3 regions of the Bacillus sp. DTU_2020_1000418_1_SI_GHA_SEK_038 genome follow, and region 3 is predicted to be linked to each of the others. Evidence: riboswitches for the same ligand, from Rfam matches in the RefSeq annotation. Region 3 holds a riboswitch; each other region holds the start of a gene.
What was found. Region 3 has a riboswitch for S-adenosylmethionine ahead of mtnW (2,3-diketo-5-methylthiopentyl-1-phosphate enolase). Riboswitches for the same ligand answer to the same signal wherever they lie in the genome.

Region 1 (7,888 bases), 1.9 Mb from region 3:
CATATGAATTTGTCTGAATCAGATCTGCTCCAGCATGGATATACGCCTCATGAATCTGCTGGATCTGTTCCGTATGGGTGAGATTTAAATTCTCAAAGCAGCTATCCGTCCCATACGAATAAAGAAGAGTTCCCATCGCGCCATCTGCTATTAATATTTCATTTTTCAATCTATCTAGGAAACTCATTGTCATCCTCCTTAACGGTACTCCTGTTCTAAAACCTTAACAGAATCAGCTAAAGCTGAAGTGATGTCATTAATGATATCATCGGGATTTTCTAATCCTACTGAAAGCCTTAGCAATCCGCTTTTAATCCCTCTTTGCTCACGTTCAGCTTCTGGCATCGCAGCATGGGACATTTTTGCAGGGTAGGAGAGGATGGACTCAACAGCTCCGAGGCTGACTGCAAAAACAGGGATTTTTACCTTTGAAATAAACTCCCTAACTGCCGACTCATCCTCAAGTTCAAATGACAGAACAGCTCCTGGACCATTTGCTTGCTCCAATTGAATTTGATATTGCGGATGCTCTTCAAAACCAGGGTAAAATACTTTTTTAATTGCTGGATGATCCCTTAAAAATGAAGCAATTTTTCGCGCTGAATTCATAGAGTGTTCTAGTCTGACATGTAAAGTTTTAATTCCCCTTAAAACAAGCCAAGCATCTTGAACGCCTAGAATAGCACCAAATGAATTTTGCAAGAATCCTAGTTTTTTAGCCAGTTCAGCGTCCTTCACAACTGCAAGGCCAGCAACAACATCACTATGTCCCGATAAAAATTTCGTGGCACTATGTAAAACAACATCTGCTCCTAAAGAGAGCGGCTTTTGTAGGGCAGGCGTTAAAAATGTATTATCAACAAATGTTAAAGCTCCGTGCTTTTTTGCGAGTGTAGTTATCGCTTTTATATCAGTCACCTTTAATAGTGGGTTGGAAGGAGTTTCCACGTAAAACACCTTCGTATTAGGCTGAATAGCTTTTTGAACTGCACCTAAGTCAGTCATATCAACAAATGTATGTTCAATGCCTAATCGGGTAAGTACTTGTGTAACGAAACGATAGGTACCACCATAAACATCCTCCGTTATTAAAACGTGATCATCTTGTGAGAGGAGTAAAAATGCAGTTGAGATTGCAGCCATTCCGGAAGAAAACGCAAAGCCATGCGTTCCTTCCTCAAGATCCGCAATAACTGTTTCAAGTGCTTCACGAGTTGGATTCAGACTTCTTCCATAATCATATTTTCCAAATGTATCAAAGTCAGATTGGTGAAAGGTAGAGGCATGGTTAATAGGTACACTCACCGCACCAGTTACTGGATCATATTTATGATTATTATGCAAAAGCTTTGTTTCAAAATGATAGCTAACCTCGTTACTCATAGTGCAACACCCTCCATAACTTTAGCGAATGCCAATTCTAAATCCTGGATAATATCTTCAGCATTTTCGATGCCTACGGAAAAACGCAATAAACGGTTACAGACTCCGGTTTCAATTCGAATTTGTTCAGGGATATCTGCATGAGTTTGGGTTGCAGGGTAGGTGATAAAGCTTTCCGCACCCCCAAGGCTTTCCGCAAAGGATATTAAGGAAAGACTTTGTAAAAACGGATTTACATAAGATTCGTCCTTAATTCGAAATGAAACCATCCCTCCTCGGCCAGGATAGAGCACATCGGTTACAACATCATGTTCAGATAAATAACGGACAATTTCCTGAGCATTCTTTTCGTGACGCTCCATCCGCAGCGCAAGTGTTTTCATTCCGCGTATGAGAAGCCATGAATCAAATGGGCTTAGTACCGCACCTGCTGCATTGTGGTGCATGGCTAATAATTCACATAACTCTTTTCCTTTCGCAACAATTAATCCGGCTAACACATCATTATGTCCGCCTAAATACTTCGTGGCACTGTGGATGACGATATCAGCACCAAGCTTTATTGGCTGCTGTAAAACAGGGGTATAAAATGTGTTATCAACAAGCAGTAAAAGCTGATGCTTTTTCGCAAACTCAGCCACTACTCTAATATCAGTTTCCTCCATTAATGGATTTGTAGGGGTTTCAATGAAAATAGCCTTTGTATTTGCTGTGATTTCCTTTTCCAGACTTTCAGCTGAAAAGTCCTTAGTATATTTACAATTCAAGCCCCATTTCTTATAACCTTGCTCGAATAAACGATATGTACCGCCATATAGATCCTTTGAAACGATTAATTCATCGCCTGATTGGAACAGGGAGAGGACGGTAAGGATTGCACCCATACCTGAACTGCATGCATAGCCTTGATCTCCTTCCTCAAGCTCAGCAATTGCCTTTTCCAATATTGTTCGTGTTGGATTTCCTGTTCGAATATAATCAAATCCAGTAGACTGGCCAATTCCGTCATGCCGATAGGCCGTTGAGAGATAAATGGGCGGGTTAACAGTCCCAGTAACTGTTTCACTTCGGTTTCCAATTTGCGCAAGAATCGTATCTGTCTTATACATTGTCAGCACTCCTTTTTATTGAAAAAAAATAAAAAGCCTTCTTAAGAAGAAGACTTTTCATTGTTTACATAGTCACTCTTCTTATCTTTCAAGTTTTAATAAAAACTTGCAGGAATTAGCACCTTTTCAATCTATTTTTAGCGATTGATGGTTGCTGAGGCGTCTTCGGGCCTTACCCTCGACCTCTCTTGATAAGAAATCATTTTCAATTTTCTATTAATATTACACGTTAACATTCAGAAAAGTCAATCCTCTTTAAATAATAATTTGTTTATCCATATTGAGATGACACATAGTTAGCATTTGTGTAAGCGTTGTCTTTATTATTATATCAAGCTAAAGAATCGTTTATGGATTACTTTACTAAAATAGGTTTTTTTAAAACAAATATTTTCTACTATATCCATGTTTAAAACCTTTGAATAACAAACTTTTACGTGTTAAAATGGCTTTGGAAATTATTTGTACCCTAAAAATATTATTATTCTTGTAATTCTCAATTAAGTATTGCCAATTACCAATTTACTCATTTAATCGTTTTTTAGGGAAAGAATAATGGACATAGAACTTTTCAAATATAGTGGTGGAGGTTTTTTTACATGAAAAAGCCATTGAATGGTGAGAGACCTTTTAATCAAGGATTTTATGGTCCAAACCTTGGCTATGTCATTGAGTTATACGAAAACTATTTGCAAGATCCTAACTCCATTGATCCAGAAATGAGAGCCTATTTTGATGAGACGGGATCACCTGTTACTGAAATTAAAGATTTCCCTAAGTCAGAAGCAAATGTAACATTTACAAACTCTAATGTATTAGAGAAAACTTTAGCTGCTATTCGTCTTGCGGATAATATTAGATTTTACGGGCATCGTGCAGCTGATATTTATCCATTAAAAAATCATGAACCAGAAAGAAAGCTCTTTGAACTTTCTCGATATGGTTTAACTGAAGAAGACCTAAAGGCAATCCCAGCTAATCTTATTTGTACAGAAGCAAAGGTTCCACTAAGAAACGGACATGATGCGATTGAATATTTGAAAAGTGTGTATATGGGCACCATCGCTTTCGAATTTCATCATGTAGATGATGAGAATGAGAAGGAATGGCTCAGGAAAAAAGTAGAATCAAATGAATTAAATCTAAACTTAAAAGCAGAAGAAAAGACGAAAATCCTAAGAAGACTTACAGAAGTAGAGGAATTTGAAAAGTACCTTCACCGAACATTTGTAGGTCAAAAACGATTTTCCATTGAAGGACTTGATTCGATGGTTCCTTTATTGGATGAAATTGTTTCCGAATCAGTCTCAAATGGTACTAAAACAATAAATATTGGGATGGCACACCGTGGACGCCTTAATGTGCTTGCACATGTTCTGGGAAAGCCGTATGAAATGATATTCGCAGAATTCCAGCACGCTCCTAATAAAGAGCTTGTTCCATCTGAAGGCTCCATTGGCATAAGCTATGGCTGGACAGGGGATGTAAAGTATCACCTTGGATTGGACAAGCAAATAAAAGATGAAAATACAACTATCGCGAGGTTAACTCTTGCAAATAATCCGAGCCATTTAGAATTTGTCGGTGCTGTTGTTGAAGGATATACACGGGCAGCACAGGATGATCGAACGAGCAAAGGATATCCTGAAGTAGATTTCAGATCAGCTCTCTCTATTATAATACATGGGGATGCAGCCTTCCCAGGTCAGGGAGTTGTCGCAGAAACATTAAACCTTGGCCAGCTAAAAGGTTATGACACTGGGGGATCCATACATATCATTGCGAATAATACGATTGGATTTACGACAGAATCCTATGACTCGCGTTCTACAAGATATTCAAGTGATCTAGCAAAGGGCTATGAGATTCCTATTCTTCATGTGAACGCTAATGACCCAGAAGCATGTGTAGCTGCAGCAAGATTAGCATGTGAATACAGAGAGAAATTCCAAAAAGACTTCTTAATCGATTTAATTGGCTATCGTCGATTTGGCCATAATGAAATGGACGAACCAATGACAACGAATCCATTAATGTATAAAATCATCCATCAGGAAGTAACGGTTAAGAATTTATATGCAGATAAGCTAATTAGCCAAGCAGCCATTACGAAGGATGAAGCTTCGAAAATGGAAGAAGCCATCATCGATAAATTAAAATCCGCCTATGAAAAGGTTCCAAATAAAAAAATTGACATTGTGGATATGGACCCACCTGAAACTGTTGAAAAGGGCTTGCCAAATGTTAATACGGCTGTACCTATCGAAACATTAAAGCAAATGAATCAGGAGCTTTTAGGTTTCCCAGAAAACTTTTTTGTATTTAATAAACTCGATAAGATATTAAAGAGAAGATTGGATGCACTAGAAGGTGAAGCAAAAATTGATTGGGGGCATGCGGAAACATTAGCATTTGCATCAATTGTTAATGATGGTACTCCAATCCGTCTTACAGGTCAGGATTCTGAGCGGGGGACGTTTGCACACCGCAATATCGTTTTACATGATAACGAAACCGGTAAATCATATTCTCCGCTTCATTTAATGTCAACGGCTAAAGCATCCTTTGCAGTTCATAATAGCCCATTATCCGAAATGGCAGTATTAGGCTTTGAATATGGGTATAACGTGTTTGCCCCAGAAACACTAGTATTATGGGAAGCGCAATTTGGAGATTTCGCCAACTCTGCTCAAGTTATGTTTGACCAATTTATTGCAGCGGGCCGGGCTAAATGGGGACAGAAATCTGGTCTGGTTATGTTACTTCCTCATGGCTATGAGGGCCAAGGACCAGAGCATTCTAGTGCCCGTTTAGAAAGGTTTTTAACTTTAGCCGCTGAAAATAACTGGACTGTAGCAAATTTATCATCATCAGCGCAATATTTTCATATTTTACGGAGACAGGCAGCTATTTTAAATCGTGAAGAGGTTCGTCCGCTTGTGATTATGTCGCCAAAAAGTCTTCTCCGTCATCAGCTTGTCGCATCAAGTGCTAAAGATTTAAGTGAGGGTGAATTCAGACCTGTTCTTGAACAGCCTGGTCTTGGAAAAGAAACGGAAAGTGTGACTCGCTTAGTTTTAGCCTCAGGAAAAATGGCCATCGATTTGGCTGAAAATCTTAAAAGAATTGAGGATCAAGACTGGTTCCATATTGTACGTGTAGAAGAGATTTATCCGTTCCCAATGGATGCGATTAAGAAAATTATGAACCGTTATCCAAACCTTAAAGAAATACTCTGGGTTCAAGAGGAGCCTAAAAATATGGGTGCATGGACTTTTGTTGAGCCTCGATTGAAAAAGCTTGCTGATCAAGGGGAAGATGTATCATATGTCGGCAGACGCCGCCGTTCAAGCCCATCCGAAGGAGATCCGATTATTCATAAGCATGAACAGGCACGCATCATTGAAGAGGCATTAACGCAAAAGCAAGAAGGAGGAAATTAAGGTGGCCGAAATTAGAGTACCAGAACTAGCTGAATCAATTACAGAGGGAACCATTGCGCAGTGGTTAAAACAGCCAGGCGATTTCGTTAATAAAGGGGATTTCGTTGTCGAGTTAGAAACTGATAAAGTAAATGTTGAAATCATTTCTGACTTTACTGGAGTTTTAAAAGAATTGAAAGCTCAGGAAGGCGATAATGTAAATGTAGGTGAAGTAATTGCTATTATTGACGAAAGCGGTCAAGCAGGGACAGAGCCAGCACAGGCTGCTGCACCAGTTCAAGAAGAACAAGCACCTGAACCTGCAGTGAAACCTGCAGAGCCAAGTGCTCCTGAACAAACTCCTTCTAACGAAAACCAGCAGCGTCCAATCGCTTCACCAGCCGCCAGAAAAATGGCTCGTGAAAAAGGCATTGATTTAACTCAGGTTCCTACAGTTGATCCATTAGGAAGAGTTCGAGCTCAAGATGTTTCATCCTTCAATCCTCAAGCGCAGGCAAGCAGTGCTCCAGCATCAGCACCAAAAGCTGCTGCACCTGCACCAATAAAGCAAGATGGAGAAAAAAGAGTTGAGCGTATCCGAATGACTCGCCGCCGCCAAACGATTGCGAATCGACTTGTTGAAGTTCAGCAAACAGCGGCTATGCTGACAACCTTTAATGAAGTAGATATGACAAATGTGATGAACCTTCGAAAAAAACGCAAGGACAAATTCTTTGAAGAAAATGATGTAAAACTTGGCTTTATGTCCTTTTTTACAAAAGCTGTCGTTGCCGCACTTAAGAAGAACCCATTCTTAAATGCTGAAATACAAGGCGATGAAATTGTCTTGAAAAAGTTTTATGACATCGGAGTAGCTGTGTCTACAGAAGAAGGTTTAGTCGTCCCTGTTGTCCGTGATGCAGACCGCAAGAATTTCGCAGAAATTGAAAAAGACATTATGGATCTTGCGACAAAAGCAAGAAATAATAAGCTTGGTTTACAAGACCTTCAAGGCGGCACCTTTACAATTACAAATGGCGGTACGTTCGGTTCACTGCTTTCAACTCCGATCTTAAACGGGCCTCAGGTCGGTATTTTAGGAATGCATGCGATCAATCTTCGTCCAGTTGCAATTGATGCTGAAAGAATGGAAAACCGTCCAATGATGTATATTGCTTTATCATATGATCATCGTATCGTTGATGGTAAAGAAGCCGTTACTTTCTTAAAACGCGTGAAGGAATTAATCGAAGACCCTGAATCTCTTCTTTTTGAAGCGTAAAATATATTTAGCAGAGTGGAAACCCACTCTGCTTTTTTGCCATATAAAAAGAGGCGAGAAAACCTCCCGCCTCAAGTAATAAATCAAAATCTACTTCTTAATTGGCTTTAATCCACGCTTAATAATTTCCTTTTTCAATATCCGAACCCATTCTTTCTCTGAACCAGACTTTAATGCATCACGATAAGAGACGACCAACTGTTCATTGCTCATAATCTTCATTTGCATTACCTCCTAAGTAGATGGATTGAATATTCTTTCTATTCACTCCATTTTAAACGTTTCCATCCAATTTGAAAACCCTATTTTCGAAAAAAATGAAAAGAGTACTTTTGAACCTTAAAGAGATATTAATTGAAATTTACCAATTAGAACTTGTATGATTAATTAACTAATTAAAGAAAAGGAGCTTAAATATGGAACTACAACTTGACCATATCGTCCATTTTATAAAGGGAAGCCCGAAGAAAGCAATAGATGAGTGGGAAAAGATTGGCTATCAAGCAGTAATAGGGGGAAGCCATGAAAAGTGGGGAACATTTAATAGCTTACTATATAATAGTACATCATATATCGAATTCCTTGCTGTTGAAGACGAAGGAATCGCTCAAAATTCGGACAATCCCCTTATTTCACAATTAGTATCAGATTTACACAAAGGGGAAGGGATTGGTCAAATCTGTTTCCGTACA
Region 2 (7,888 bases), 820 kb from region 3:
CTAATCTAAGGAATATATCTAGAGAAACCGATTTACACGACTAATGAATTTTCAGGAGGAAAGCATAATGTACGGACAATATAAAACAATTGATGAAGCAAACCGAGCAGTTATCGATAAAGTAGTATCAAGCGCACCATTTTTAACAGATGTGGTTCCTGCTAAATCTGTTATTCAAGAGTTAAATGGAAAAGTATTACTTCATGCAGGACCACCAATTAAATGGGAAAACATGACAAGCCCAATGCAAGGATCTTGTGTAGGAGCGGCCATTTTTGAAGGCTGGGCATCAAACGCTGATGAAGCATTTGCGATGCTTAAAAATGGAGAAATAGAATTCATTCCTTGTCACCACGTTAATGCGGTTGGTCCAATGGGTGGTATCACATCTGGAAGTATGCCGGTTTTAGTTGTAGAAAATCGTGACGGCGGCAATCAAGCATATTGTACAATGAATGAAGGAATTGGTGCAGTTCTACGTTTCGGTGCATATTCTGAGGAAGTAATTAACCGTCTTGGATGGTTCAGAGATGTACTAGGACCTGTTATTTCAAAAGCACTTAAAGTAAAAGGCGATGGGTTAAACGTAAACGTAGCGATTGCAAAAGCAATTACGATGGGTGATGAGTTCCATCAACGTAATATCGCTGGTTCACTTATTTTCTTAAAGGACATCGCTCCATACATTCTACAATCAGATGCAGATGAAAAAGATAAGCTTGATGTAATCCAATTCTTAGCTGATACAGACCAATTCTTCTTAAATATTGCGATGGCAACAAGTAAAGCAGTTATGGATACAGCAAGAGAAATTCAGCATGGTACAGTTGTAACAGCAATGTGCCGTAATGGATATGAATTCGGAATCCGTATTGCGGGTATGGGTGATCAATGGTTTACAGCACCTGTTAATACACCACAAGGCCTATTCTTTACAGGATATGATCAAGATATGGCTTGCCCTGATATGGGTGACAGTGCGATCACTGAAACATTCGGTGTTGGCGGTATGGCTATGATCGCTGCTCCTGGTGTTACTCGCTTCGTTGGTGCAGGCGGTATGGACGATGCAGTTACCACAAGTAACGATATGATGGAAATTTGTATTGATCATAATTCTAACTTCTCTATCCCAACTTGGGATTTCAAAGGCTCTTGCCTAGGAATTGACGCAAGAAAAGTTGTTGAAACTGGAATCGAGCCGGTTATCAACACTGGTATTGCTCATAAAGAAGCTGGAGTTGGACAAATCGGTGCTGGTACCGTTCGTGCTCCATTAGCTTGCTTCGAAAAAGCAATCGATGCTTATGCAGTTAAACTTGGGTTAATTGACCCTCAATAATTATTAATATCTTCTGTTTAAGTAAGCCCCTGTATGTTAAAAGCATATAGGGGCTTTTGTTGTTGGAAAATCTTTAAAGATTTTCCATTTTTGTTATAAATAATCGTATACTGTTATTAAAGCTGTTTTAACATACGCTGTTTTTGAAGACACAATGTTAAAAAAAGTGGCGTTTAATTAAAATGAGGAGGAGGGGATTGGGAATGAAAAGATTTTTATCAAGTGTAGTACTTTTTGTAGTCGCCGGAATACTATCTGGTTGCACTAATCAAGCAAATGCAGACGAGGCCAAAGAATTTGCTGAATTAATGAAGCAAGTAGAGCAGCTTTCATTGGAAAATGAAGCGTTGCAAAGTATGGTGGAGGAACAAAGGAAAGAGCTAGAGGAAATGAAAGGTAATGATTTCTCAGTTATTCTTGCGAAGGATATTGTAGAATATCCACGTTCACTTTATAAGGAAACTACTCTTGATATTGATCAGGATGGAGAGGACGAAATAATTGAACTATATGTGAATGCAGAGAAAATGGAAAATGATTTGTTTGCATGGGATGATGGACAGACATGGTTATTGGCAGTGAAAGATGGTGAGAAAACCTATCCTCTTTTTGATAATTTTGTTCAATTAGGGTCAATTGAAATGAGTACGACAACCTTCGATGGAAAACCAGGTATTGTCATGTTAGAGACTTGGCATTCTGATATTTATATTCATAAATTTACATACGATGGGGATGCGAAGGGATTTGTTAAAGAAACTTTTTATAAAAAAGAAAATATCAATCAGCAATACAATCCACCTGCCTCCTACGCCTTATTCAAGGACGCATACGAATTAATGGAACAGGCTTTTACCGATAAAGCGGTGAAAGCACTAGGAGCTAGCGAGAACAATCTACAGGAATTAAAGGATCGAGCAGCTGTTTATGACCCAATCCTTGTTGACCTTAGAAGAGCACAATGGTTGTTTAAAACTGTTGGGCTGTTGAATCCTGAACTACAAGTTTCATTAGAGAGCGCAGTTCATTTGCTAAACCAAATGGAAATAAATCCTCCAACATCAGAGCAAATGAATCAATTACGGGACATTCATGATGTATTCAAAGCCAATGAAATCACCGATTTGATTATAGAAGAAGAGAATCGAATTCACCCAGATATCGAGGAAAAGCTTCAAAGATTGGAAGATATTCTTAATGGAAAGAAATAATTAATTTATAGGGGAATTTGGATAGGTTAACTCGAACTCTGTCAGAAACCCTATTATTTGAAAAGTTTACAAGAATTAAAAGAACATAAATACTTTTTAATTCAATTAATGGAAAAAAACAGCGATAACTGAGGTCTAAATTAGTCATTTTTCTAAATGTTATTGACAATATGAATAAATGAGGGTAAAGTTTGTACTTAAGGAAATTGAAAAATTAAATAGTTTATCTCTTATCAAGAGTAGCTGAGGGACTGGCCCGATGAAGCTCGGCAACCGTCTATGTAAATAGATTGGTGCTAAATCCTGCAAAACATTTATTGTTTTGGAAGATAAGAGAGGATTTTATGTATAAATACAGAAGCCTCTCTTTTTTGATAGAGAGGCTTTTTAATATTTTCTTCTTCCAATATAACTACACAGGGGGAACCTCGAAATGAAGAAGCTTGGATTGTTTTTAGCATTATTTGGAATGACATTATTTATTGCCGCATGCAGTAAAGAAAGCGGCGGCGAACTGAACGATAAGAAGCTAGTCATTGGAGCAACGGACGGTCCGCATGCTCAAATATTAGAAGTTGTTAAAGAAGTGGCTGCAGAAGACGGACTTGAGCTGGAAATTAAACCTTTTACTGACTACGTGCTTCCAAATACAGCGTTAGATGAAGGCGACTTAGATGTGAACAGCTATCAGCATAAACCTTTTCTTGAAAAATTTAATGATGACCATGGAACTGATTTAGTCCCAGTTGGGAAAACGATTCTTAATCCAATGGGCATATACTCTGAAACATATAAAAGCTTTGATGACCTGCCAGACGGAGCAAAGTTCGGTTTGCCAAACGATCCGACAAATGGATCACGTGCACTCTTCATCTTACAAGAAAATGGCTACATTAAGCTTGAAGAAGGAAAAGAAGAAACAGCCTCTATTCATGATGTAGTGGAAAATCCAAAGAATCTTGAGTTCATTGAGCTTGACGCAGCACAAATTCCAAAACAATTAAGCGAAGTCGATGCTGCAGCCATTAATACAAATTTTGCAATCGCTGCGGGTCTTTATCCGAAAGAAGATGCATTTATTTTAGAATCAACAAACTCTCCATATGTGAACTATATTGTAGTTAGAGCGGAAAACGAAAACGATCCTGTTGTTAAAAAATTGGTAGAGGCTTACCAAAACGATAAGGTGAAAAAGTTCATTGAAGAAGAATTCCGCGGATCAATCATACCTGGTTTTTAATTAGGTAAAGAAAGCATAGAAAGGAAAAGTCCCCATGATTTTATTAGAACACGTTTCAAAATCCTTTGAGTCGAAAAAAGGGATTGTCAAAGCAGTTAAAGATGTGAATCTTCATGTGAAAAAAGGTGAAATTCATGGGGTGATCGGCTATAGCGGTGCTGGTAAGAGCACATTGATACGCTGTGTAAATTTATTGGAGAAACCTACTAGCGGAAAAGTATTTATAGGCGGCAAAGAAGCTACTTCTTTGCCGCTCAACCAATTACGCGATGTCCGAAAAAGAATCGGCATGATTTTCCAGGGATTCAACCTCTTAAAAACAGCTACCGTTTATGATAATATCGCCATCCCCCTTAAATTATTAGGTTACAGCAAGACGGAAACAAATGAACGTGTGATTAAATATTTAGATATTGTTGGACTGGCTGATAAACATCAATCGTTTCCAAGCCAACTTTCCGGCGGGCAAAAGCAAAGGGTCGCGATTGCACGTGCACTTGCACAGGAGCCCGAGGTATTACTAAGTGATGAAGCAACAAGTGCCCTTGATCCTGAGACAACGGATTCCATTTTGGATTTACTTTTAAAAATTAATCAAGAACTAGGGATTACTATTTTGCTGATTACACATGAAATGAATGTTATCCAAAAAATCTGTGACCATGTATCTGTAATGGAAAATGGTGAAGTTGTTGAACAAGGCTCGACAATTGATTTATTTACAAAGCCTCAGCAGCAGACTACGAAAAAGTTCTTAAATACAATCAGTCAGCGGAAGCTGTCACCTTCATTAATTAGCCAGCTTAATGTAACCGGCAAGGTTTCCCGACTCACTTTTGTCGGAGAAAGTACAGGGCAACCGCTTCTGGCTAAAGTAAGTCAGCAATTTAAAGTTCAGCCCAATATTTTAACAGCGAATATTCTAGAATTGAAAAACGGTATTGTCGGCAATATTGTTGTCCATCTCATTGGTGAACAGCATGATGTGGATGATTCATTGACGTATTTACAAAACCATGGTGTAGGCATCGAGGAATTGGAGGGATAATATTATGTCTGAATTTATTGATAAATGGTTTCCGATTGTCTGGAAATCTGTGCTGGAAACCTTCCAAATGGTTGGCGTTTCCATGGTATTCGCTATCATAATCGGTATCCCTTTAGGGGTATTGCTCGTGTTAACACGTCCTGGCCAAGCTTGGCAAAATCAATGGATCTATCAAATATTAAATCTAGTCATTAATATTTTGCGCTCAGTTCCATTTATTATTTTATTAATTTTCATTTTTCCATTTACAAAATTCATTGTTGGCACAACGATTGGCGTACAAGGTGCCATTGTTCCACTTGTTATTTACACAGCACCATATCTTGCAAGATTAGTAGAATCATCTCTTCTTTCCGTTGATAATGGCGTATTGGAAGCCTATAAGGCAATGGGAATTAAAACGAGACAAATTATTTGGCATGTAATGCTTCGTGAAGCGAGGCCATCCCTTGTCCTCGCTTTAACCATCACCATTGTCAGCTTGATTGGTGCTACTGCGATGGCTGGACTTGTTGGTGCTGGCGGTCTTGGGGATTTAGCCTACCGTTATGGGCATTTACGCTACGAAGAAAGTGTCATGTATGCAACTGTTATCATCCTGATTATTCTTGTACAAAGCTGTCAGTCTATTGGTAACCGTATCTCAGCTCGTTTAAAGAAAGATTGATAGGAGAGAGGAACATATGTCAAACGAACTTTATGTAGAAAAAGATGGAGCGATTGCTTCCCTCATCATCAACCGTTCTCATAAAAAGAATTCATTTACTCTTGCCATGTTTCAAAAGCTTGGCGAGTTATTAGATGAGCTGGAACAAGATAAGAGCGTGAAAGTGCTGATTATCCGTGGTGTTGATGATACAGCTTTTTCAGCGGGTGCCGATATTACCGAGTTTCTAGAAGTGCGTCTTCATGCGGAGAAGGCAAAGGCCTATAATGATTACGCCTTGGAGTCGATTGAAAAATTGTATCGGTTTTCCAAACCAACGATTGCCCTGATTAAAACATTAGCAATCGGAGGAGGACTGGAACTTGCGAACTCATGTGATTTCCGGTTTGCCTCTGCTGGGAGCAAGGTAGGAATTACAGCTGCGAATATTGGCATTGTATACAATTTATCAAGTACAAAAAGACTTTATAATTTGATAGGCCCTTCAAAAACGAAGGAGCTGCTATATACAGCTAAGCTGATTAGTGCAGAACGAGGCCAAGAAATTGGTTTAATTGATTATGTTTACCCAATTGAAGAAATTGAGGAGAAATGCCTTGATTTTGCCGATAGAATTAAGGTGAAATCATCTGTTGCCAACGCCGGCATTAAGAAAGTCATCCAAGCCATTATTGATGGAGAGAACGAAGAAAGTGACTATATTGAAAATGTCATTTTAGAATCATACAGCTCTGATGATTATATGGAGGGCATTCAGGCGTTTTTGGAAAAAAGAAAACCGAATTTCTCGTAAGGAAAAGGAGTCTTTACATCATGAATCAAGCATTAGAAGGAATGAAAGTAATCGACCTATCACAAGTTTTAGCAGGTCCATATTGCACGATGGTTCTTGGTGATATGGGTGCTGATGTCATCAAAATTGAAAAATATCCAAAGGGCGATGACACCCGGTTAATGGGTGCTGCGATTAACGAAGAAAGTTATATGTATATGATGGTCAATCGTAATAAACGTGGCATGTGTCTCAATTTAAAAAGTGAAGAAGGCCGCAACATATTACTTGACCTAATCAAAACCGCAGATGTTTTTATAGAAAATTATCGCCCTGGCGTAACAAAAAAATTGGGCATTGACTATGAAACATTGAAAGAAATTAATCCTGGATTAATCTACTGCTCGATTTCGGGCTACGGACAGACTGGCTCCTATAGTAAAAAGGGCGGCTATGATATTATGGCACAAGGCATGTCAGGGCTGATGGATATGACTGGTGAAAAAGGTGGAAAGCCTGTAAAAGTAGGGATTGCCATTCATGATATCGCTGCAGCACAAACCGCCATTCAATCAATTTTAACTGCATACATCCACCGTTTAAGAAATGGAAAAGGTCAATATATCGATGTTTCCCTTGTTAATGCAGGACTTGCCTGGACTGTTTGGGAGGCTGCTGCTTATTTTGGAACAGGAGAAGTGGCAAAACGGAATGGAACAGCACACCGGGCATCTGCTCCATATCAAGGCTACGAAACCAAAGATGGTTTTATATTAATTGGAGCAGCCAATCAGAAGCTATGGGAAAATTTTTGCTTAAACGTAGTCGATAAACCTCACTGGTTAGAAGATCCCCGCTACGAAACGGTTAGCTTGAGAACAGAACATGTAGATGAACTTGAAGTCGAAATCGAGGGAATTTTAAAACAAAAAGATTCTGCATACTGGCTGAAACTTCTTGAAGAAAACGGAATCCCATCAGGTCCGATCTATTCTTATGATCAAACTTTGAATGATCCGCATATCCTCGAACATGAAATGGTCCTTGAATATGAGCATCCTGCCGTTGGACAAATGAAAACACTTGGCTTCCCTGCTAAATTTTCCGAAACTCCGGGCCAATTAAGAATGCCTGCCCCGCTCCTTGGACAGCACAATAAGGAGATTTTGACCGCACTAGGATATTCTGATGAAGAATATGAAGCTTTAAGAGAGAAAGAAGTTATTAAGTAACGCGAAGGGGACGAATCTCTTGCTTCCAAATTTCAAAGCATCAAGGATTCAAGGAAATTCATATAAAGATCTGTAGACGAAAATTATCATAATGCAGTAAACGAAGATCGAGAACATCTAAACTTTCATCCATAATAGTAATGAAAGGCAACTAACCCTTTGGGCGTTGCCTTTTTACGGTTCAAATAACAGAATTACAGATTTTCTGAGAAAAAAATCAGATGCAAGCATCGATCGTATATTATTAAAATATCACTTTTATTTTTACTAAATCTTGAATACTTCCATCTTTAGCACTTCTTGTAAAAACGTGAAGTTCCCCTGTACTTGCTGTAGGTGTTCTGTCAAATGGAAGCGTACTTCTAAAATTTCCATA
Region 3 (7,888 bases):
AATTCAGTAAATACTGAGCAAAAAACGTCCCAGGTATTCTCGATATGCTCAAAAATAACAGATCGATTCGCTTCCTCTCTTGAAATTCCATGAAGAAATAGATTTCCGATAAATAATCCAACATCAAATCCAATCGGGCCATAAAAAGCAAATTCGGGATCAATTACTTTCGTTTCTGTGCTGCTTGCAAATATACTGCCTGTATGTAGATCCCCATGTAATAACGCTTCTGCTTCAGTTAAAAAACTTATCTTTAACTTAGCCGCTTCAAGCTTCAAAAGGCTATTATTCCAAATGGCCTCTACATCCTCACGCAATTCCGGTTCGAAATCATTGGTCTCATGGTCGAAGAATGGATCGGTAAAAATGAGATCTTCTGTAATCTTGCAAAGCTCTGGATTTGAAAATTCGACTGCTAAACGTTTTTTCTCAAATGGATGCAAAGCAAAATCCGATGTTGAAAATAGTGTTCTTGCTAAATATTCACCAATATCGCTTGATAGCTTTGGATAAGATTCCCCTTTAATAAGTCCCTCACGAGCAATCGTTAAGTGCGACAAATCTTCCATAACCGTAATGGCAAGGTCTTCATTTGCATGATAAACCTCCGGAACAAGCTGGGGAACAAACTCACCATGCTTTTTCAGCGCATTCGTTTCGATCGTTGCCCGCTTTAATGTGAGCGGCCAGCTTTCCCCCACTACCTTTGCATAAGGGAGAGCTTGCTTGATAATAACGCCTTTTTCATTTATTGAGTCAGTTATATGGAATACATAATTCAGATTGCCATCACCAATTTCGCGACAGTTCAATACTGAACCTTCAGAAAATAGATTTAGCTCTTTCGCAAGCTTCACCGCTGTCTCATCAGTCAACGGCTCATACTGTTTCTTTTCTAAAATTGTCATCTTTTCTCACCCTATCTATGAAAATAATAAAAAGCCTCTTTCTCATCACGAAAGAGGCTTACGAATACAAATTCTCTGCCTCTCATCTCTCAGAAAGTTTCCTTTCCGTTGGAATTAGCACCGTGCCTTGCGGGAAAATCCCGGCGCTAATAGCGCCCCGTTTCACAACGGTATTACGGTCGGTTGCTGGGCTTCATCGGGCCAAATCCCTCTGCCTGCTCATGATAAGAGTATTTAACATATTCACGTTAGTTTGCTTGAAATGAATGTTAGCACCTGTTTTTGAAAGTGTCAACACTTTTTTCTGAATTGTTTTTTCACTTTACAACACTCCTAATAGAAAAAATAATCACACAAACTGTATTGACAGAATTTTTAAGCGGTGCAATAATAAAAGGCAGTTACTTTTGAATCGTAAATTAATTGAATATATTTTTCTTATTAAGAGCAGGTGGAGGGACGAGCCCTATGAAACCCGGCAACCGATCAAATGATTTGACACGGTGCTAATTCTTGCAGCTTTCATGCTGAGAAATAAGAAGATGTTTGTCTATTGACCTCTTCTTATTTGAAGAGGTTTTATTTATTTTATAGAGAATTTTAATTTTACAAGGAGGATGAACCAACATGAGTGAAATCATCGCTACCTATCAGCTATTTGGCAAGCCAGGATCCTTTGAGAAAAAAGCGGAGGGGATCGCACTTGGCTTAACGATCGGTTCATGGACAGATTTGCCGCTGCTTGAGCAGGAGCAGTTGAAGAAACATAAAGGACGCGTCATCTCTGTCGAGGAATTCTCGGACACGCGCCACCCTGTTAAACAAAATGATATTTTAAGCAAAGTAAAAATTGCTTATCCAAGTGCGAATTTTTCAGCTGATCTACCAGCTATTTTAACAACGGTGTTCGGGAAGCTTTCCTTAGACGGTGAGGTCAAATTACTTGATTTAGAGTTTAGCTCGGAACTATTAAGCAGCTTTCCTGGCCCACGGTTCGGAATTGAAGGCATTCGGAAAACTTTAAATGTTTATGATCGACCACTGACTATGAGCATTTTCAAGGGAGTTATTGGAAGAGACATCGATTATTTGACCGCTCAATTGAGGGAACAGGCTCTTGGCGGAGTGGATCTTGTGAAGGATGATGAAATCCTTTTTGATAATCCGTTAACACCTTTCGAGCAACGTATTTTAAGAAGTAAAGATGTTTTGCGGCAGGTCTATGAGGAAACAGGTCATCGTACTCTTTATGCTGTAAACTTGACAGGCCGGACTTCTGAATTAAGGGTTAAAGCGAAAAGAGCCCGTGAGCTTGGTGCAGATGCCCTTTTATTTAATGTTCATACTTATGGTCTGGATGTTCTGCAGGAAATCGCGGAGGATCAGGAAGTTCAACTCCCGCTTATGGCACATCCAGCTTATAGCGGAGCCTTCACCTCTTCTGCTTTTTACGGGGTAGCAAGTCAGCTTGTACTTGGCAAGCTAACACGATATGCGGGTGCTGACTTTTCCTTATTCCCTTCTCCGTATGGCAGTGTTGCTCTTGAAAAGAGTGCAGCATTAGCAATCGGTGAGAACCTGACTGAAGAATCCGCAGTAAAACGGGCGTTTCCAGTACCATCTGCAGGAATTCATCCTGGGCTAGTGCCTCTGTTAATGGACGACTATGGAAAAGATTGCGTAATCAACGCTGGAGGCGGCGTTCACGGTCACCCTCACGGAGCAGCAGGCGGTGGAAAGGCCTTTAGACAGGCGGTTGACGCTGTTCTAGCAGGTAAAAATTTGGCCAACGCTGCAGAAGAACACCAAGAATTGAAAATAGCCCTAGAGTTATGGGGAGGTTCAAAATGAAGAATCCAGTGATTTTCTGCGACTTTGATGGGACTATTACGAATAAAGATAATATCATCAACATTATGAAAGAATTCGCTCCGCCGGAATGGGACGCCATCAAGGATGATATATTAAGTCAAAAGGTTTCCATTCAGGAAGGGGTCGGCAAGCTGTTCTCGCTTCTTCCCTCTTCTAAAAAAGATGAAATTATCTCATTTGTACTGAAGGATGCAGTGATACGAGAAGGCTTTGCTGAATTCGTTCAGTTTACTAGAGAGGCAAATATTCCGCTTTATATCGTGAGCGGTGGAATTGACTTTTTCGTGTATCCTGTTCTTGAACCCTTCGGACCATTTGAAAAAATTTATTGCAATAAAGCTGATTTTTCAAGTGAGAACATTCAAATTGTCTTTCCTTATGAGTGTGATGATAACTGTTCAAGCAAGGGCTGTGGCTGCTGTAAGCCCTCCATTATTCGTCAGTTAGCTTCGGAGGAAAACACTAGAATCGTTATTGGGGATTCAATTACAGATCTTCAAGCTGCTAAGCTTGCAGATATTGTGATTGCCAGAGATTTCCTCATTGAAAAGTGCAAGGAATTGAATATTCCTTACGAGCCTTTCGAACGTTTCCAAGACTGTATCCATATCATTGAATCTAGATTGGATGTGAAAGTATGAGTACACTCGTATCCAAATGGAATGAATTAGCTGATATTAAGGATGAATTGGCTTCAAGGGACTGGTTTATGGGAACGAGCGGTAATCTGGCCATCAAGGTTCACACTGAACCATTGCAGTTTCTCGTAACAGCAAGCGGAAAAGATAAGAGAAAAAGAACGTTAGAAGATTTTCTGCTAGTCGACCGAGATGGCAAAGCTGTTGAGGAAACTCATCTTAAACCATCTGCTGAAACCTTGCTGCACTGCGCTGTTTTTCAAAAAACTACAGCGGGCTGCAGTCTTCATGTTCATACAGTTGCAAACAATGTCATCTCAGAGCTGTACGGTGAAAAAGGAAAAGTAACCTTTCAATATCAAGAATTAATTAAGGCCTTTGATCTTTGGGAAGAGGATGCTGAGCTAACCATCCCAATTATTCATAATCATGCGCATATCCCTAATTTAGCCGATGAGTTCCAAGAGCATATTCATGCTGATAAAGGAGCCGTCCTTATTAGAAACCATGGCATTACCGTCTGGGGAAAAGATGGCTTTGAAGCTAAGAAACTATTAGAAGCATGCGAATTTTTATTTCAATATCAACTAGCATTGATTAATGCTAAATCAACTATTAAATAGGAGAGGGAGATTCTAATGGCAACAATCACAATTCAAGGCACAGATGAAGTAATTGTAGAGCAAAGCGAGGTTGCAGCATTTTTAGAGGGGCAAGAAGTTATTTATGAGCAATGGGATATTGAAAAACTTCCAGATAACCTTCGTGAAAAATTCAATTTAAGTGCTGAAGAAAAAGCTGAGATTTTAAGTGCTTTTCAAGCTGAAATTGATGATATTTCAGCACGCCGCGGCTACAAAACAGCTGACGTTATTTCTTTATCCGATACAACGCCTAATCTTGACGAGCTATTAAAAAACTTCCAAAAAGAACATCATCACACAGATGACGAAGTTCGCTTTATCGCAAGCGGACACGGGGTATTCGTAATCCAAGGGAAAGATAAGCGCTTTTTTGAAGTGCATTTAAACCCTGGCGATTTAATCTCTGTTCCAGAATATATTCGCCATTATTTCACACTCGCAGACGACCGAAAAGTAGTTGCTGTCCGTATTTTCGTAACAGAAGAAGGCTGGGTACCGGTTTACTAAAGGAAAAGAATTCAACACTATTGTAATTAAATATGGTTAATCGCTTTAGGGGCTGTCCAGAAAGTTATATTTTCAACTTTTGGATACCCCTTTACATTGTTTAAAACCTTGATATCAACTTCTTAATTATTGCATTTTAAGAGATCTGCACTTTTGCGGACGTTCGAGTCTGTTATTAATCACCGAACAACCTTCCAATTATGGTCACAGGAGGCATAAATCGTTTTTCTTTTCAACATAAAGTTAGCGATTAACTCTGTCATATCTGTTTGAATTTCTTTAATGACGGGCTTATCTTTGAACATATTGTAGTTGCCACCCCCGCCGGCTCGATAGTTGTTCATGACGACATCATATTCAACTTTCATCTGGACAGGATCTCCCTTAATACTTAATTTAACGACCCGCTCCCCAATAGGGTTTCTTATATCAAACTCATACTCAATTCCTTCCCACATATCGTAGTTATAGTGTTGGGGCTTCGGTTCAGCAAAGGCAGGATTAACCTGAATCTCACCGTCTTTATCGAGCATAAAATAAGATGCACATATCTCCAAAGCATCCTTCATATCCTGCCCAGTGATTCGAATGACCTTCAACGTGTTCGGATAAATATAATTAGAAACGATGTCCCTCATTGTCACCTGTTCCTGAAAACCACGAGAGCGATTATCAAATAAAGCAGTAGAGGAAATCCTTGCGCCTGATGCATCCATTTGCACATGATTAAAAAATTCAATAAGCGGATGATCTCCTAATCTTACTTCTAATGCATCGGAAATCGTCATATCCCCTATTATTTTGGCAATTGGCTGATCAAGCCAAATTTGAGTGTCCTTCTCATACTTTTCAGTCATTTTCAATATGTGAGGATCAGCTTGAACAGAATGGTCAACCTCTATAAGCTGTGAGGAGCAGCTTTTTAAAGCCCATTTACCTTCAAATTTTTCAAAAACTGCTTTCACTTTACCTAAAGCCTGACCGTTGTAGCCGGGTTGAACGACTGTCACTCCGTTCAAAGTATCCGCAATCATTCGATGCTGGTGACCCGTCAGCAAAATATCGATACCTTCAATTTCATGGCATATAGCATAGGCCTGATTTTCGCCAGTCACGGCTTCTCCCCGCTCCCCGGTCGAGAGATCCCGTTCAAATCCTCCATGATAGGAAACGACAAGCAAATCGTAATCTTCATTCTTTTGAATATAGTCGATCCATCTTTTGGCACAAGCTAACGCATCTTCAAACTGGAGTCCCACAATATGATTTGGGTTTTCCCAATTTGGAATAAAATGTGTAGTAATGCCTAAGACCGCAACGCGCAGCCCATTTTCAAATTCCTTAACAAGATATGGAGGACCAAATGCACTTTCCTTCGTTTCTCCTATTATTATATTGGCTGATAACCATGGGAATTGAGATTCGTTCACAGCTGCCTGTATTAGTTCGGATCCGTAATTAAACTCATGATTTCCAATGACTGCACAATCATAATTCAAATCATTTAGTAGGTTTACAAGCGGATTTTTCTTTTCTGGAAGGAACTTTGCATAATAATATGTTAGAGGAGTCCCTTGAATCACATCGCCATTGTCTATTAGAAGCGAGTATTGATTTTTTTCTCTCTCACTTTTAATAATTGTGGCAATCTTCGCTAGCCCTGCATTCACTTCTTCATTATCCCTATAATTGATCGGAAACACATTCCCGTGCAGATCGCTTGTTTCCATAATAATAAGCTCACAGCGTTCATTTTCCATTGTTTTCACTTCACGTCCCTTCTTATTACTTTCCAATTATAAAGGCAGTTCTTTCATGTAAAGTTATTTTATAACAAACTATACTAAAAATTTACATTAATTAACATCCATTTTACAGAACTATCCATCTTGTTTGCTATAATTCAAATCGTAAAATATTTTTTCCCACTTGGAGGTAACTGAAATGTTTAAGAAATTGGCAACGATTGGCCTGTCTCTTGCTCTAACAACAGGCATCTTGAGTGCATGCGGCTCGAACAAAACATCAGGCGGAGATTACACCCCTGAGAGCTTAACTGTTCAATTTGTACCATCGCAAAACGCAGACACATTAGAAGCAAAGGCTAAACCATTAGAAGGTTTACTGAAGGACAAACTAGGAATTCCTGTAACTGTCAGCGTATCAACTAACTACAACACGATTGTTGAAGCAATGGCATCGAAAAAAGTGGACGTTGGCTTTTTGCCCCCAACGGCATATGTACAAGCCCATGAAAAAGAGGCCGCAAATGTTATTCTGCAAGCTCAACGCTTCGGTGTAAACGATGAAACAGGGGCACCCAATGATAAGTTAGTCGATTTCTACAAATCTATGTTTATAGTGAAAGCAAATTCAGATATTAAAAGTGTGAAAGATTTAAAAGGTAAGAAAATTGCTTTCCAAGACGTTACATCCTCAGCAGGTTATGTTTGGCCTGCAGCTGCCTTAATGGATGAAAAGATTGATCCGCTTACGGATGTTGAAGGGATTACAGTAAAAGGACATGACCAAGCAGTGATTGCGTTACTAAACGGTGATGTTGATGCAGCAGTTATATTCCAAGATGCACGAAATATTGTTAAAGGCGATTATCCAAATGTATTCGAGGAGACAAAAGTTCTTCATTTCACTGAACCAATTCCAAACGATACGATTTCAATCCGCTCCGATATGAGTGAGGAATGGGCGAAGAAAATTCAGGATGCCTTTATAGCAATTGGCGAGGATGAAGAAGGTCATGCCATCATTAAAGATATTTACTCCCATGAGGGCTATACTCCATCTGAAGATAAAGTGTTTGATATTGTTCGCGATTATGCAGAAAGAGTAAAAACCGAATAATTTAGCAAGCCAAAAATGCCAGCCAGTGAAGGGTAATGAACTGGTTTGGCATTTTTTATTAATAACCAAAGGTGGAATATGAGTGATTGAATTTAAGAATGTCTCCAAGACATACCAAAATGGTGTAAAAGGATTAAACAATATTGATTTAAAGATTCATGATGGTGAGTTTGTCGTCATCGTTGGCTTGTCGGGTGCAGGAAAATCAACCCTATTGCGTTCAATCAATCGTTTGATTGATATATCTGAAGGTGAAATTTTTATCAATGGCAAATCGATTACGACGGCAACGGGATCAGATTTACGACGAATCCGCCGTGACATAGGTATGATTTTTCAAAGCTTTAACTTAGTAAAGCGTTCTTCTGTCTTAAGAAATGTACTATCAGGCCGGGTTGGCTATCATTCTACTTTGCGTACCATTTTAGGACTTTTTCCAAAAGCAGATGTGAATCTA

Region 1: it holds a riboswitch for S-adenosylmethionine, as region 3 does, so the genes downstream of both, RRV45_RS11360 (methionine biosynthesis PLP-dependent protein) here and mtnW (2,3-diketo-5-methylthiopentyl-1-phosphate enolase) in region 3, are expected to answer to the same signal.
Region 2: it holds a riboswitch for S-adenosylmethionine, as region 3 does, so the genes downstream of both, RRV45_RS05820 (MetQ/NlpA family ABC transporter substrate-binding protein) here and mtnW (2,3-diketo-5-methylthiopentyl-1-phosphate enolase) in region 3, are expected to answer to the same signal.

The regions. Positions count from the first base shown of each region.
Region 1 covers NZ_CP135435.1:2,285,160-2,293,047, reverse strand. The annotation lists gene RRV45_RS11370 (bifunctional homocysteine S-methyltransferase/methylenetetrahydrofolate reductase) at 1-187, opposite strand, end outside; gene metC (cystathionine beta-lyase) at 199-1,383, opposite strand; gene RRV45_RS11360 (methionine biosynthesis PLP-dependent protein) at 1,380-2,492, opposite strand; SAM riboswitch class I at 2,571-2,690, opposite strand; gene RRV45_RS11355 (2-oxoglutarate dehydrogenase E1 component) at 3,092-5,935, shown strand; gene odhB (2-oxoglutarate dehydrogenase complex dihydrolipoyllysine-residue succinyltransferase) at 5,937-7,196, shown strand; gene sda (sporulation histidine kinase inhibitor Sda) at 7,287-7,418, opposite strand; gene RRV45_RS11340 (VOC family protein) at 7,613-7,888, shown strand, end outside.
Region 2 covers NZ_CP135435.1:1,170,867-1,178,754, forward strand. The annotation lists gene fdrA (acyl-CoA synthetase FdrA) at 1-4, shown strand, start outside; gene RRV45_RS05810 (YlbE family protein) at 68-1,342, shown strand; gene RRV45_RS05815 (bZIP transcription factor) at 1,546-2,553, shown strand; SAM riboswitch class I at 2,781-2,889, shown strand; gene RRV45_RS05820 (MetQ/NlpA family ABC transporter substrate-binding protein) at 2,987-3,793, shown strand; gene RRV45_RS05825 (methionine ABC transporter ATP-binding protein) at 3,828-4,841, shown strand; gene RRV45_RS05830 (methionine ABC transporter permease) at 4,846-5,508, shown strand; gene RRV45_RS05835 (enoyl-CoA hydratase/isomerase family protein) at 5,525-6,301, shown strand; gene RRV45_RS05840 (CaiB/BaiF CoA transferase family protein) at 6,322-7,512, shown strand; gene RRV45_RS05845 (LysM peptidoglycan-binding domain-containing protein) at 7,757-7,888, opposite strand, start outside.
Region 3 covers NZ_CP135435.1:350,986-358,873, reverse strand. The annotation lists gene mtnK (S-methyl-5-thioribose kinase) at 1-908, opposite strand, end outside; SAM riboswitch class I at 988-1,139, opposite strand; SAM riboswitch class I at 1,344-1,449, shown strand; gene mtnW (2,3-diketo-5-methylthiopentyl-1-phosphate enolase) at 1,536-2,759, shown strand; gene RRV45_RS01960 (2-hydroxy-3-keto-5-methylthiopentenyl-1-phosphate phosphatase) at 2,756-3,421, shown strand; gene RRV45_RS01955 (methylthioribulose 1-phosphate dehydratase) at 3,418-4,041, shown strand; gene RRV45_RS01950 (1,2-dihydroxy-3-keto-5-methylthiopentene dioxygenase) at 4,057-4,569, shown strand; gene RRV45_RS01945 (bifunctional metallophosphatase/5'-nucleotidase) at 4,749-6,329, opposite strand; gene RRV45_RS01940 (phosphate/phosphite/phosphonate ABC transporter substrate-binding protein) at 6,514-7,431, shown strand; gene phnC (phosphonate ABC transporter ATP-binding protein) at 7,514-7,888, shown strand, end outside.